Oharaeibacter diazotrophicus: one gene and its partner. The main gene of each other region encodes a partner of the protein of the gene in region 2 in a complex. Links are inferred from orthologs where the notes say so. Each region holds a gene or a part of one and is shown on either strand. Other genes may lie near its edges. The genes, in order: nusB and rpsJ.

Region 1 (7,356 bases), 160 kb from region 2 along the record:
TCAGCCCGCGCGACTGCACCAGGTTGAAGGCCCGGTCGATGTCGGTGAGCACGGCGTTGGGGATGTCGGCGTCGCGGTAGTCGTCGAGGCGGATCAGCGCGTAACCCAGTGTCAGGCCTCGGGAGGCGAAGGCGTCGGCGCCCTCCGCGGTCAGCGACGCGAAGTCGTCCGACAGGAAGGCCCACCAGCCGCGTTCGGGGTTGGCGAGGTCGCCGGGATATGCGGCGAACCCCACCGTGGCCGCCGGCGCGGCGGCGGGCGCTGCGACGGCGACGACGGCCGCGAGAAGCGCGGCGGCACGACGAATGGTCATATGAATTTCCCCCTGCAATCCATTCAGGATGCGGGCGGATCCGACCCGGGGTCAAGGCGTCGTGGAAGCGCCTCGTTTCCACAAGCGAAAAGGCCGCCCTTGCGGGCGGCCTTCCGGAACTGCGGGGCGGGCGGAGCAAGGCGCCGCCTTCGCCGGATCAGCGCGAGTAGAACTCGACGACCAGATTCGGCTCCATGCGGACCGCGTAGGGCACGTCGCCGAGGCCGGGGACGCGCACGTACTTGGCGACCAGCTTGGAGTGATCCGCCTCGATGTACTCCGGCACGTCGCGCTCGGCGAGGCCGACCGACTCGAGCACCAGGGTCATCTCCTTGGACTTCTGACGGACCTCGATCACGTCGCCCGGCTTGCAGCGGAAGCTCGGAACCGTGACGCGACGTCCGTTGACGTTGACGTGGCCGTGGTTGACGAACTGGCGGGCGGCGAAGGGGGTCGGCACGAACTTGGCGCGGTAGACGACCGCGTCCAGGCGGCTCTCGAGCAGGCCGATCAGGGCCTCCGAGGTGTCGCCGCGCATGCGGACCGCTTCCTCGTAGATCTTGTAGAACTGCTTCTCGCTGAGGTCGCCGTAGTAGCCCTTCAGCTTCTGCTTGGCGCGCAGCTGCAGACCGAAGTCGCTGAGCTTGCCCTTGCGGCGCTGGCCGTGCTGGCCGGGGCCGTACTCGCGCTTGTTGACCGGGCTCTTCGGGCGACCCCAGAGGTTCTCGCCGAGGCGACGGTCGATCTTGTACTTGGCGCTATGGCGCTTGGACATCGCGTATCCCGTTCTTGGTCTAGGATATTGTCAGGACACACGCCCTCCTCTGTCCCATCCCCGGACGAGCCGGGGCCGGACCGACAGGTTCGGATGCAAGCGTGGCATCCTCACCGCGGGTGCGTGAACAACCGCGCGGGCCCCCGTTGCCGGCGACCCGCGCGATGGCGGGTGCATAGAGGAGCGAGGGGCCGCTGTCAAACGGAAACACCCGCGCGGCGCGCGGAAATCCGCCATTTCCGCCGTCCGGCCCGGCCGATGCGGCCGAGCGAGCGGCCGAGCCGCGCCGCCCCGAAGGCGAGGCCGAGCACCGCGCCGACCGCGGTGGCGAGCACGTCCCACACCAGCCCGGCGAGTCGGAGGACGCCGCCGACCACGAGGTCGCCGAGCCGCCACGTCACCGCCAGCCCCTTGTCGCCGAGTCGCGTCAGCCGGGCAGTGCCGCGGGCGAGGTCGGCGGGGGTCTCGACCCGGCCGCCGAGCCAGACCGCCGTGCGCAGGCCCGAGGCCGCCCGCACCGCGGCGAAGTCGGCGGCGACGGCGCCGATGCGGCCGGCCTTGCGCAGGTCGACCGCCTCGCGGGCGACGCGGACGGCCGCCCCGGGATCGGCGATGTCGAAGGCCGAGGCGGCGCGCGCGAGCGCGGACGGGTCGACGGCGTCGTCCACCAGCGGCACCAGGATGCGGCGGAGGCCCCGTCCGCCGGCCTCCCCGGCCTTCACCGGCGCCTTCAGCACCGCCTTGACGACGCTGAGCCCGCCGCGTGCCGTCGCGGCGCCACCGGCCATCGGCGCGGTCGCCCCCGCGCTCGCGACCGTCGAGACCGCCGTCGCGACCGTGCCGGCCGTGAGCGCGATCCCCACCGCCGACAGTCCGGCGACGAGGAGGTCCGGCTCGCCGCCGCCGGCCCAGACCGCGGCCTCGCGACCGAGATCGCGGACGTCGCCGATCACCAGGAGGTCGGCGGTGGCGACGCCGGCGAAGCCGGCGAGGCTCTCGGCCGATCCGGTGAGTGCGCCGCCGCCGAAGTCGCGCAGGCCGCGCAGGACCGTTGCGGTCGGCGCGGCGAGGTCGGCGACGGCGGCGCGGAGATCCGCCGGTACGGCGATGTCGCGGGCGTCGGCGAGGGCGAGCAGGCTGTCGGCGAGTTCGCGGTCGTCGGCCGCCACCGCGGCGCGGAGATCCGCGATCACCGAGCCGGCGGCGCTGGCGCGCACCACCGCGAGCGTCGTCAGCGGGTCGAGACCGGCGGCGGCGGAGGCGAAGCGGGCGGCGGCGGTCACCGTCGGCAGCGCGTGCACGAGGCTCGCCGTGCCCACGGCCAGCGACGTCACGCCCGCGATCAGACCCAGGAACCGCATCGACCACCCTTACCGAGCGGACGATCGAACCACGGCGGTGTGGCGGAAATCCGGTTCGCCGGATCGGTCTCGTAGCGAGCCCGCAAGGTTCAGACCTTTGGTCGGAGCCTTGTGGGCGAGAAGCGCCCGACCGGGCGCCGGCCGAAAGGCCGAGACCTCGCAACGCCCCGACGAGTCTGTACCTTGCGAGACGGATATCAGAAGTGCGCGTAGCTGCCGGCGCCGAGATCCATCACCGCACCGTCGGTGCCGACCACGGTGACGCCGCGGCCGGCCTCGGCGCGGCCGATCGGCGTCGCGGCGACGCCGGCGTCGCGGCAGGCGTCGACGAAGGCGTCGCAGTCGTCCTCGTCGAGCGCGACGGCGATCTCGTAGTCGTCGCCCCCGCCGAGCGCGGTGCGCAGCAGCGCCGGGTCGGCGGCGATCGCCGCCCGCGCCGCGTCCGACAGCGGCACCCGGGAGGCGTCGAGGCGGATGGCGACGCCGGAGGCGGCCGCCATCTTGGCGAGGTCGCCGACGAGACCGTCGGAGACGTCCATGGCGCCGCCGGCGTGGGCGAGCACGGCGCCGGCCACCGCCGAGCGCGGTCGCGGCAGCAGGTAGCGGTCGAGCAGGTGGTCGCGGTCGGCGTCGGCGAGGCCGAGCCGGCCGGAAAGACCCGCATCGAGCCGGAGCTTCAGGCCGAGCGCGGCGTCGCCGATCGTGCCGGTGACGACGATCACGTCGCGCGGGGTGGCGCCGCCGCGGCGGGCCATCCGCCCGGCCGGCACCGCGCCGAACACGGTGACCGACAGCATCAGCCGCTCCGGCGAGCGCACGGTGTCGCCGCCGAGGAGGCGCAGGCCGTAGGCGTCCTGGTCGAGGGCGAGGCCGCGGCCGAGCGCCTCGGCGTCCTCGGTGCGCCAGCCGTCGGGCAGGCCGAGGCCGAGCAGGTAGCCGAGCGGGCGGGCGCCCTTGGCGGCGAGGTCGGAGAGATTGACGCGCAGCGCCTTCTGCGCCACCGCGTCCCAGGGATCGTCGGGGAAGAAATGGACGCCGGCGACGACGGCGTCCTTGGTCAGCACCAAGTCCTCGCCCGGCGGCGGGGTCAGCACGGCGGCGTCGTCGACGAGGCCGAAGGCACCCTCCCCGGCCAGCGGCGCGAACACGCGCGCGATCAGCTCGAACTCCCCGGGCCGGTCGGCCCCGGTCACGGCTTGGCGCCGACGGCCGGGAACTCGTCGGGCCGCAGATCGTGGGCGAGACGGTCGAGCACGCCGTTGACGAGCTTGGGCTCGTCGTCGCCGAAGAAGGCGCGGGCGATGTCGATGTACTCGGTGATGATGACGCGGCCGGGCACGTCCGGACGCTTGGAGAGCTCGTAGGCGCCGCAGCGCAGGATGGCGCGCAGCGTGGCGTCGACCCGCTTCAGCGGCCAGTCCTCGACCAGCGCGGTGTGGATCATCGGATCGAGCCGGCGCTGCTCGCCGACCACGCCCGCGACGATGTCACGGAACCACGCCGCGTCGGCCTGACGGTACTCGACGCCGTCGATCTCCTTGCCGAGGCGGTGCGCCTCGAACTCGGTGACGACGGCGACGATGTCCTCGCCGCCGATCTCCAGCTGGTAGAGCGCCTGCACCGCCGCGAGGCGGGCCGCGCCGCGCTGGTTGGCGGGGCGCGGCTCGGGGCGCTGGTTCGATCGGCCGATGTCGCTCATGGCAGGCGCTCTCGTCGGGTCAGGCGCCGAAGCGCTCGCGGAGCGCGATCATGGCGAGCGCGGCCTCGGAGGCGGCACCGCCCTTGTTCTTGTCGTTGCGGCGGGCGCGGGCCCAGGCCTGATCGTCGTTCTCGACGGTCAGAATGCCGTTGCCGACGGCGAGGCTCTCCGACACCACCAGCTCCATGATCACGCGCGCGGACTCGTTGGCGACGATGTCGTAGTGCGTGGTCTCGCCGCGGATGACGCAGCCGAGCAGGACGTAGCCGTCGTAGGAAACGACGCCGTCCTCGGCGGCGTCGAGCGCCATCGCGAGGGCGGCCGGGATCTCCAGCACGCCCGGCACCTGGACGCGGTCGAAGGTGGCACCGCGCGCGGTCAGCGCCTCGGCCGCACCGGCGAACAGCTCGTCCGCGATGTCGTCGTAGAAGCGCGCCTCGATGACGAGCAGATGCGGCGTTTCGGCCATTTGCGTTTCCTTCGTGTGGGCGGTGCGGCGCGAGAGACCACGCTGTGCGGATCGGGTCAAGGGGGACCGGCTGAGTTCGACGACCTCTCCCACGCTCACCCCCTCAGCCGTGCGACGTAGCGGGCCATCAGGTCCACCTCGAAGTTGATGCGGTCGCCGGCCCGGCGCTCGCCCCAGGTGGTGACGGTCAGCGTGTGCGGGATCAGCATGACCGAGAAGGTGTCGCCGTCGACGTCGTTCACGGTCAGCGAGGTGCCGTCGAGCGTCACCGAGCCCTTCTCGGCCACGAAGCGCGCGAGTTCGTGCGGCACGCGGAAGGTCAGGCGCGCCATGTCGGCGACGTCGTCGCGGGCGACCAGGGTCGCCACCGCGTCGACGTGACCGGTGACGATGTGACCGCCGAGTTCGTCGCCGATCTTCAGCGCGCGCTCGAGGTTGACGCGCTTGCCGGGCTTCCACTCGTCGAGCGTGGTCTTGGCGAGCGTCTCGACCGAGGCCTCGACGTCGAACCAGCCGCGGCCGCCCTCGCTGCCGCGCTCGATCACGGTCAGGCAGGCGCCCGAGCAGGCGATCGAGGCGCCGATCGCGATCGTCTCGGGGTCGTAGGCGGTGGCCATGCGGGCCCGCACGCCGGTGGCGCGTTCGTCGACGCGCACGACCTCCCCGACGTCGGTGACGATACCGGTGAACATCAGTCGGTCTCCTCGCGGCCGACGCGGACGAGGCGATCGTCCGCCAGTCGGCGTCGTTCCAGGGTTTCGTAGCGCGGGTCCGCCAGCAGGCGGGAGAGCGGCAGGCCGGCGAGCGCGGGCACGCCGCCCTCGCCCACCGTGACCGGAGCGGCGACGATCGCCGCCTCGTCGACGAGATCGGCCTCGACCAGCGCCCGGGCGACGCGCGCGCCGCCTTCGGCGAGCAGCGTGGTGATGCCGGCGCGGCCGAGCTGGCCGAGCACGTCGGCAAGATCGAGACCAGCCGAGAGATGGGGTTCGCCGGCGCGCGGCGCCACCAGCACCGAGGCGCCCGCCGCGCCGAGGGCGGCGATGCGCTCGTCGGGGGCGTCGGGCGCGACGAAGATCCAGGTGGGGACGCGGGAGGCGCCGCGCACCACCTTGGCGGCCGGCGGCGTCCGCGCCGCCGGGTCGAGCACCACGCGCACCGGCGAACGGTGCTCGCAGCCGGGCAGCCGGCAGGTCAGTTCGGGATCGTCGGCGAGGACCGTGCCGACGCCGACCATGATGGCGTCGTTGGAGAGGCGGAGGCCGTGGGCGTAGGCGCGGGCGAGCGGGCCGGAGATCGCCACCTGCCCGGCGCCGACCCGGCCGATCGCGCCGTCGGCGGAGACGGCGAGCTTCAGCGTCAGGTGCGGCCGGCCGCGGCGGACGCGGCTGACGTGGCCGGCGTGCAGCGCGGCACCCTCGGCGGCGAGCACGCCGCGGGTGACCGCGATGCCGTGGGCCTCGAGATGGGCGAAGCCGCGGCCGGCGACGCGCGGATCGGGATCGGTCACCGACGCGACCACCCGGGCGACACCGGCGGCGACCAGCGCCTCCGAGCAGGGCGGCGTCCGGCCGTGGTGCGCGCAGGGCTCGAGCGTGACGTAGACGGTGGCGCCGCGGGCGGCCTCGCCGGCAGCAGTGAGCGCCACCGCCTCGGCGTGCGGCCGGCCGCCGGGCGCGGTGGTGCCGCGGGCGACCACCTCGGGGCCGCCGGGGCCATGCCGGACCACGATGGCGCCGACCGAAGGATTGGGCCAGGCGCGGCCGAGGTTGCGACGCCCGAGCGCGATCGCCGCCGCCATGAAGCGGCGGTCGGTCTCGGGATCGGGGCGCCCGGCTGCCTCGCGCGGCGGCGAGGCGGCGGCGGCGATATGGCGGATCGGCGAGGTCACGGGCGTTCTCTGCCACGCCGGCGCGCGTCGATAAAGCCCGTCGTGGCGCGGATCAGGCAATCGCCGGCCGCGAACCGCGCCGTCCCGTAGCCCTGCACCTCAGTCGCACTTGTCCTCGGGCAGTGCCTCGTAGCCCATCAGGCGGCCGGCGAGGGCGAAGTCGCCGTAGTCCATGGTCATGTCGGTGGAAACGCCGTTCTCCCAGAGCTGGAAGGCAATGGTGTACTCGGGCGTCTGGTCACCGGTGGCGGTCGGGTCGAAATAGGACACCGTGACCGGCCAGTGCCTGACGGGACCGATCTTCGCGGCCGGACCGGGGGCCGCGTCGCGGCTCTCGCGGCCGATCAGCGTGGTGGTGCGGTAGGCCCGGCCGCCGCCGTCGGAGCCGTCGTAGACGTCCTGCTCGACCACGCTCGCGCCACCCTTGGCGGCCTCGATCACCTTCAGGAGATGGGCGGTCGGGAAAAGCGTGGTGCCGGCGAAGGTGACGGGCTTCGCCCCGCCGCCGAGCTCGACCGTGACCTTGCCGTCGGCACTCGCGGCGGTGCCCTTCACGTCCTCGGTCAGGACCTGGTTGGTGTAGGTCTGCGACAGGAACTGGAAGCCGGCGCCGTCGGCGTCCTCGTGGTTGGAGGTGCGCAGGTCGGTGACGGACCGGCTGCCGTCGTCGCCGGTGCTCGCGACCACGAAGCGGAAGTTGGTGGTGTAGCCCTCGCAGGCGTTGCCGGTGAACTCGTAGACCATCCGGCCCGTCATGTCCGGCGCGTCCTCCGACAGGCCGGCGCCGCCGGCGAGCGAGAGGTCGTAGACCGCCCGGTGCGGCGTCAGCGGGCCGGCGCCGGCGAGGG
Region 2 (7,241 bases):
GAATGTCTCCGGTGATACCCTTCGGGATCACTCGGCGATGCGCTGCACGAAGCGCGTCTTGATCGGGAGCTTCGCGGCGCCCAAACGAAGGGCCTCACGTGCAACATCTTCGGGCACGCCGTCAAGCTCGAACATGATGCGACCGGGCTTGACACGGCACGCCCAGTATTCCGGGGAGCCCTTGCCCTTGCCCATGCGCACTTCGGTCGGCTTCTTGGAGACCGGCACGTCCGGGAAGACGCGGATCCAGACCCGACCCTGACGCTTCATCTGGCGGGTGATCGCGCGGCGGGCCGCCTCGATCTGCCGCGCGGTGACGCGCTCGGGCTCCATCGCCTTCAGACCGAAGGCGCCGAAGTTCAGGTCGAAGCCACCCTTGGCGACGCCGTGGATGCGGCCCTTGAAGGCCTTGCGGAATTTGGTTCGCTTCGGCTGAAGCATTTCGAACTCCTAAGTCCTTCGGTCAGCGGGCGCCGTCGCCGTCGCGGTCGCGACGACGGCCGCGGCCCTCGCGGTCACGATCGCCACGGCGGTCGTCGCGCTCGCGGCGACGCTCGCCGCCCGACGGACCGTCGTTGCCGCCCTCGAGCGCACGGCGCTCGGAGGCCATCGGGTCGTGCTCGAGGATCTCGCCCTTGAACACCCAGACCTTGAGGCCGTTGGTGCCGTAGGCGGTGTGCGCGGTGGCGATGCCGTAGTCGATGTCCGCACGGAGGGTGTGCAGGGGCACGCGGCCCTCGCGGTACCACTCCAGACGGGCGATCTCGGCGCCGCCGAGACGGCCGCCGGCGTTGATGCGGATGCCCTCGGCGCCGAGGCGCATGGCCGACTGCACGGCGCGCTTCATGGCGCGACGGAAGGCGACGCGGCGCTCCAGCTGCTGGGCGATCGAGGCGGCGATCAGGTTCGAATCGGTCTCGGGCTTGCGAACCTCGACGATGTTGAGGTGCACTTCCGAGTCGGTCATCGTGCCGATCTTCTTGCGCAGCTTCTCGATGTCCGCACCCTTCTTGCCGATCACCACGCCCGGACGGGCCGAGTGGATGGTGACGCGGCACTTCTTGTGCGGACGCTCGATCACGACCTTGGAGACCGCGGCGGCCTTCAGCTCCTCGAGGAGGAACTTGCGGATCGCCAGGTCCTCGTGCAGCAGCTTGCCGTACTCGTTCTTGCCGGCGAACCAGCGCGAATCCCAGGTACGGTTGATGCCGAGACGGAGACCGATCGGATTGACTTTGTGACCCATCAGGCGGTCTCCTCGACTTCGCGAACCACGATCGTGAGGTTCGAGAACGGCTTCTGGATGGCGCCGACGCGGCCGCGGGCCCGCGGGGAGAAGCGCTTCATGACGAGCGCCTTGCCCACGTAGGCCTCCTTGACGACGAGCGAGTCGACGTCGAGGTCGTGGTTGTTCTCGGCGTTGGCGATCGCGGACTCGAGCGTCTTCTTGACGTCGACGGCGATGCGCTTCTTCGAGAAGGCGAGATCGGCGAGCGCCACGTCCACCTTCTTGCCGCGGATCAGCGCCGCGACCAGGTTGAGCTTCTGCGGGCTCACCCGGAGCGACCGGGTCACCGCCCTCGCCTCGTTGTCGGCGAGCGAGCGTTCGCGCTTCGGCTTGCCCATGTTACTTCCTCTTCGCCTTCTTGTCGGCGCCGTGGCCGTAGTAGGTCCGGGTCGGCGCGAACTCGCCGAACTTGTGACCCACCATGTCCTCGTTGACCGAGACGGGGATGTGCTTCTGGCCGTTGTAGACGCCGAACGTCAGCCCGACGAACTGCGGCAGGATCGTGGAGCGGCGGCTCCAGATCTTGATGACTTCGCTACGGCCGCTCGAGCGCGACGCATCCGCCTTCTTGAGGAGGTAGCCGTCGACGAACGGACCTTTCCATACCGAACGAGACACGGTCGTTCCTCTCTGTTACTGCGTCTTCTTGCGCGCGTGACGGCTGCGCACGATGAACTTGTCGGTCGACTTGTTCGAGCGCGTCTTCTTGCCCTTGGTCGGCTTGCCCCACGGGGTGACCGGGTGACGGCCGCCCGACGTGCGACCCTCGCCACCGCCGTGCGGATGGTCGATCGGGTTCATCGCGACGCCGCGGACGGTCGGACGCTTGCCGAGCCAGCGGTTGCGGCCGGCCTTGCCGATCGAGACGTTGGCGTGGTCCGGGTTGGACACCGCGCCGATCGTCGCGAAGCAGCCGCCGAGCACCTTGCGCTGCTCACCGGAGTTGAGGCGCAGGATCGCGTAGCCCTGGTCACGGCCGACGAGCTGGGCGTAGGAACCGGCGGAGCGGGCGATCTGACCGCCCTTGCCGATCTTCAGCTCGACGTTGTGGACCAGCGTGCCGACCGGAATGGCCGACAGCGGCATGGCGTTGCCCGGCTTGACGTCGGCCTGGGCCGACGCGACCACCGTGTCGCCGACCGCCAGGCGCTGCGGCGCCAGGATGTAGGCGAGCTCGCCGTCCTCGTACTTGATCAGGGCGATGAAGCCCGTACGGTTCGGGTCGTACTCGAGCCGCTCCACCTTCCCCGGCACGTCGAGCTTGCGACGCTTGAAGTCGATGATGCGATACGAGCGCTTGTGCCCGCCGCCGCGCTGGAACGCGGTCACGCGGCCGTGGTTGTTGCGGCCGCCGGTCTTGTTGAGACCGACGGTCAGCGTCTTGACCGGCGCGCCCTTGTGGAGCTCGGAGCGATCGACCAGGACCAGCTGACGCTGGCCCGGGGTCGTCGGATTGAAAGTCTTCAGTGCCATGTTCGTCCCGAGGCTCCCGTCAGAGGCCCGTCGTGATGTCGATGGCTTGGCCCTCTTCGAGGGTCACGATCGCCTTCTTCACGTCGGACTGGGAACCGAGGGTCCCCTTGAAGCGCTTCACCTTGCCCTTGCGCACGAGCGTGTTGACGCTCTTCACCTTGACCGAGAACAGCGCCTCGACGGCGGCCTTGATCTCGGGCTTGGTGGCGGTCTTGGCGACGTTGAAGACCACCTTGTTGCTCTCCGCCAGGATCGTCGCCTTCTCGGTGATGACCGGCGTGCGGATGACGTCGTAGTGCTTCAGGTTGCTCATTTGAACCGCTCCTCGAGCGCAGAGACGGCGGCCTTGGTGAGCACCAGCGTGTCGCGCCGCAGGATGTCGTAGACGTTGATGCCCTGGATCGGCAGCACGTCGACGTCACGCAGCGCGCGGGCGGCGAGGCGGAACTCCGCCTGCGGCTCGGCGCCGTCGACGATCAGCACGTTGCTGAGGCCGAGGGCGGCCAGCTTGCCCGCCAGCACCTTGGTCTTCGGCTCGGACACGGCCTGGTCGAGGATGACCAGGCTCGAGGTCTGCGCCTTGGACGACAGGGCGAGCTTCAGGCCGAGCGCGCGCACCTTCTTCGGCAGGTCGTGGGCGTGGGAGCGCACCACCGGGCCGAAGGCCTTGCCGCCGCCGCGGAACTGCGGAGCCGCCTTGTTGCCGTGACGGGCGCCACCGGTGCCCTTCTGGCGGTACATCTTCTTGCCGGTCTTGCTGATCTCCGTACGGGTCAGCGTCTTGTGGGTACCGGCCTGACGCTTGGCGAGCTGCCAGCGCACGACGCGCTGCAGGATGTCGGCGCGCGGCTCGAGACCGAAGATCTCGTCGGCGAGCGCGACCGTGCCGGCGGGGGCGCCGTCGAGGGTCTTGACTTCGAGTTCCATCACTCACCTGCCTCCGCCGCAGTGGCCTCGGCCGCCGGGGCGGTCGTTTCGGCGGGCTTGCGGAACTTGCCCGGGGTCGGAACGCCCTCGGGGAGCTTCTTCTTGACCGCGTCGCGGACCAGGATCCAGCCGCCCTTGGCGCCCGGAACCGCACCCTCGACCAGGATCAGACCGCGCTCGACGTCGGTGCGGACGATCTTGAGGTTCTGGGTGGTCACGCGCTCGTCGCCCAGGTGACCGGCCATCTTCTTGTTCTTGAAGACCTTGCCGGGATCCTGGCGCTGACCGGTCGAACCGTGGACGCGGTGCGACAGCGAGTTGCCGTGGGTCGCGCGGCCGCCGCTGAAGTTCCAGCGCTTCATGACGCCGGCGAAGCCCTTGCCGATGCTCGTGCCGGTGACGTCGACGTACTGGCCCTCGAGGAAGTGGTCGGCGGTGATCTCCGCTCCCACCTCGATGAGGTTCTCCGGCGACACGCGGAATTCCGCGAGTTCGCGCTTCGGCTCGACCTGGGCGGCCGCGAAGTGACCGCGCATCGGCTTGGTCACGTTCTTGACGCGGATCGAACCGGCACCGAGCTGCAGCGCGGTGTAGCCGTTCTTTTCTTCGGTGCGTTGGGCGACGACCTGGCAGTTCTCGAGCTTGAGAACCGTCACGGGGACGTGCTCGCCCGCGTCGTTGTAGACGCGGGTCATGCCCACCTTCTGTGCGATGACACCTGAGCGCATGGCGTTCACTTCCTACCCGGCTCGTCTCAGAGCTTGATCTCGACGTCCACGCCGGCCGCGAGGTCGAGCTTCATCAGCGCGTCCACGGTCTGCGGGGTCGGATCGATGATGTCGAGGAGGCGCTTGTGGGTGCGCATCTCGAACTGCTCGCGGCTCTTCTTGTCGATGTGCGGCGAGCGGTTGACGGTGAACTTCTCGATACGGGTCGGAAGCGGTACCGGGCCACGGACCTGGGCGCCGGTGCGCTTGGCCGTGTTGACGATCTCGCGCGTCGACGCATCGAGGATGCGGTGGTCGAACGCTTTGAGACGGATGCGGATATTCTGGCCGTTCATGGTCTTGACTACCTCGGCGACAGGAGCACGGGCACGAGACCCGTGCCCCCTTCGGCCTTATTCGATGATCGAAGCGACGACGCCGGCGCCGACGGTGCGGCCGCCTTCGCGGATGGCGAAGCGGAGCTTCTCTTCCATCGCGATGGGGACGATCAGCTTGACGGTCATCGACACGTTGTCGCCGGGCATCACCATCTCGGTGCCTTCCGGCAGCGTGCAGATGCCGGTCACGTCCGTGGTGCGGAAGTAGAACTGCGGACGATAGTTGGTGAAGAACGGCGTGTGGCGGCCGCCCTCTTCCTTGGTCAGGATGTAGGCCTCGGCCTTGAACACCGTGTGCGGCGTCACCGAGCCCGGCTTGCACAGCACCTGGCCGCGCTCGACGTCCTCGCGCTTGGTGCCGCGCAGCAGCGCGCCGATGTTGTCGCCCGCCTGACCCTGGTCGAGCAGCTTGCGGAACATCTCGACGCCGGTGATGGTCGTCTTCACCGTCGGACGGATGCCGACGATCTCGACTTCCTCACCCACCTTGACGATGCCGCGCTCGACGCGGCCGGTCACCACCGTGCCGCGGCCCGAGATCGAGAACACGTCCTCGATCGGCATCAGGAACGGCTGGTCGATCGGACGCTCCGGCTGCGGGATGTAGGCGTCGACCGCCTGCATCAGCTGCAGCACCGCGTCGTGGCCGAGCGCCGGGTTGGTGCCCTCGAGCGCGCACAGCGCCGAGCCCTTGATCACCGGGATGTCGTCGCCGGGGAAGTCGTAGGACGACAGCAGCTCGCGGACCTCGAGCTCGACGAGCTCCAAGAGCTCCGGATCGTCGACCATGTCGACCTTGTTCAGGAACACCACCAGCGCCGGCACGCCGACCTGACGGGCCAGCAGGATGTGCTCGCGGGTCTGCGGCATCGGGCCGTCGGCCGCCGAGCACACCAGGATCGCGCCGTCCATCTGGGCCGCGCCGGTGATCATGTTCTTCACGTAGTCGGCGTGGCCCGGGCAGTCCACGTGCGCGTAGTGACGGTTCTGCGTCTCGTACTCGACGTGCGCCGTGTTGATCGTGATGCCGCGCGCCTTCTCTTCCGGCGCAGCGTCGATCTGGTCGTACGCCTTGAACGTCGCACCGCCCGTCTCCGCCAGCACCTTCGTGATCGCCGCCGTCAGCGACGTCTTGCCGTGGTCGACGTGGCCGATCGTGCCGATGTTGCAGTGCGGCTTCGTGCGGCTGAACTTTTCCTTGGCCATCGGATTACTCCATCATCTCGTCAGTTGCAGGTCCGGGGTGGCGGGGTTCAGGCGTACTTCGCCTGAACCTCCTGGGCCACGGCGGCCGGGACCTGCTCGTAGTGGTCGAACTGCATGGTGTAGCTGGCGCGACCCTGGCTCATCGAGCGGAGCTGGTTCACGTAGCCGAACATGTTGGCCAGCGGCACGAAGGCCGTGATGACATTCGCGTTGCCGCGCATGTCCTGACCCTGGATCTGGCCGCGGCGGGAGTTGAGGTCGCCGATCACCGAACCGACGTATTCCTCGGGGCTCACGCACTCGACCTTCATGATCGGCTCGAGCAGCGCCGGCGCAGCCTTCTCGAAGGCTTCGCGGAGCGCGGCACGGGACGCGATCTCGAAGGCGATCGCCGAGGAGTCGACCTCGTGGTAGGCGCCGTCGATCAGCGTCACCTTGATGTCGACCACCGGGAAGCCGGCGATCGGGCCGGCGCCGAGGACCGAGTTGAGGCCCTTCTCGACGCCCGGGATGAACTCCTTCGGCACCACGCCGCCGACGATCTTGTTCTCGAACGTGAAGCCGGCGCCGACCTCGTTCGGCTCGACCACGAACTTGACGCGGGCGAACTGACCGGTGCCGCCGGTCTGCTTCTTGTGGGTGTAGTCGATCTCGGTCGACTTGCGGATCGTCTCGCGGTACGCGACCTGCGGGGCGCCGACGTTCACCTTGATGTTGTGCGGGGCGCGACGCAGGATGTCGATCTTGATGTCGAGGTGCAGCTCGCCCATGCCCTTGATGATGGTCTGGCCGGACTCGCTGTCCGTGCTGACGCGGAAGGACGGATCCTCCGAGGCCAGCTTGAACAGGGCGACGGTCAGCTTCTCCTGCTCCGACTTCGTGGCGGCCTCGACGGCCATCTCGATGACGGGATCGGGGAACTCCATCTTCTCCAGGATCACCGGCTTCTGCGGGTCGCAAAGGGTGTCACCGGTGCGCGAGTCCTTCAGACCGACGAAGGCGACGATGTCGCCGGCGTAGGCCTCTTCGATGTCCTCGCGGGAGTTGGCGTGCATCAGGACCATGCGGCCGATGCGCTCGCGCTTGTCCTTGGTGGAGTTCAGCAGCGAGACGCCCTTCTGCAGGGTGCCCGAGTAGATGCGCGCGAAGGTCAGGACGCCGAACGGGTCCTCGATGATCTTGAACGCGAGCATCGACAGCGGCTCGGCGTCGGTCGAGTGCCGGACGATCTCCTCGCCCGTC

Evidence for each region.
Region 1: the proteins of rpsJ (region 2) and nusB are in contact, whole or in part, in a solved structure (PDB 3D3B), measured with the Escherichia coli proteins. The link is inferred for Oharaeibacter diazotrophicus from one-to-one orthologs.

The regions. Positions count from the first base shown.
Region 1 is NZ_SNXY01000006.1:368,835-376,190, reverse strand. Bases 2,394-5,242 are described here. They hold nusB (transcription antitermination factor NusB), read right to left. Parts: upstream 4,149-5,242; coding sequence 3,639-4,148; downstream 2,394-3,638. Other genes in these bases: EDD54_RS01880 (riboflavin synthase), read right to left, coding at 4,713-5,242; ribH (6,7-dimethyl-8-ribityllumazine synthase), read right to left, coding at 4,168-4,617; thiL (thiamine-phosphate kinase), read right to left, coding at 2,647-3,642; EDD54_RS01900 (hypothetical protein), read right to left, coding at 2,394-2,449. In the rest of the region: EDD54_RS01910 (DUF4832 domain-containing protein), read right to left, coding at 1-313; rpsD (30S ribosomal protein S4), read right to left, coding at 471-1,088; more of EDD54_RS01900, read right to left, coding at 1,286-2,393; more of EDD54_RS01880, read right to left, coding at 5,243-5,309; bifunctional diaminohydroxyphosphoribosylaminopyrimidine deaminase/5-amino-6-(5-phosphoribosylamino)uracil reductase RibD, read right to left, coding at 5,309-6,508; EDD54_RS01870 (cell envelope integrity EipB family protein), read right to left, coding at 6,608-7,356. UniProt on the Escherichia coli protein: Part of the processive rRNA transcription and antitermination complex (rrnTAC). The complex forms an RNA-chaperone ring around the RNA exit tunnel of RNA polymerase (RNAP).
Region 2 is NZ_SNXY01000006.1:213,043-220,283, reverse strand. What follows is about bases 3,098-5,831. They hold rpsJ (30S ribosomal protein S10), read right to left. Parts: upstream 4,752-5,831; coding sequence 4,443-4,751; downstream 3,098-4,442. Other genes in these bases: tuf (elongation factor Tu), read right to left, coding at 4,809-5,831; rplC (50S ribosomal protein L3), read right to left, coding at 3,688-4,416; rplD (50S ribosomal protein L4), read right to left, coding at 3,098-3,688. Outside these bases: rplP (50S ribosomal protein L16), read right to left, coding at 28-441; rpsC (30S ribosomal protein S3), read right to left, coding at 464-1,246; rplV (50S ribosomal protein L22), read right to left, coding at 1,246-1,626; rpsS (30S ribosomal protein S19), read right to left, coding at 1,628-1,906; rplB (50S ribosomal protein L2), read right to left, coding at 1,922-2,761; EDD54_RS01140 (50S ribosomal protein L23), read right to left, coding at 2,781-3,074; more of rplD, read right to left, coding at 3,071-3,097; more of tuf, read right to left, coding at 5,832-5,999; fusA (elongation factor G), read right to left, coding at 6,047-7,241. UniProt on the Escherichia coli protein: Involved in the binding of tRNA to the ribosomes. Part of the processive rRNA transcription and antitermination complex (rrnTAC). The complex forms an RNA-chaperone ring around the RNA exit tunnel of RNA polymerase (RNAP).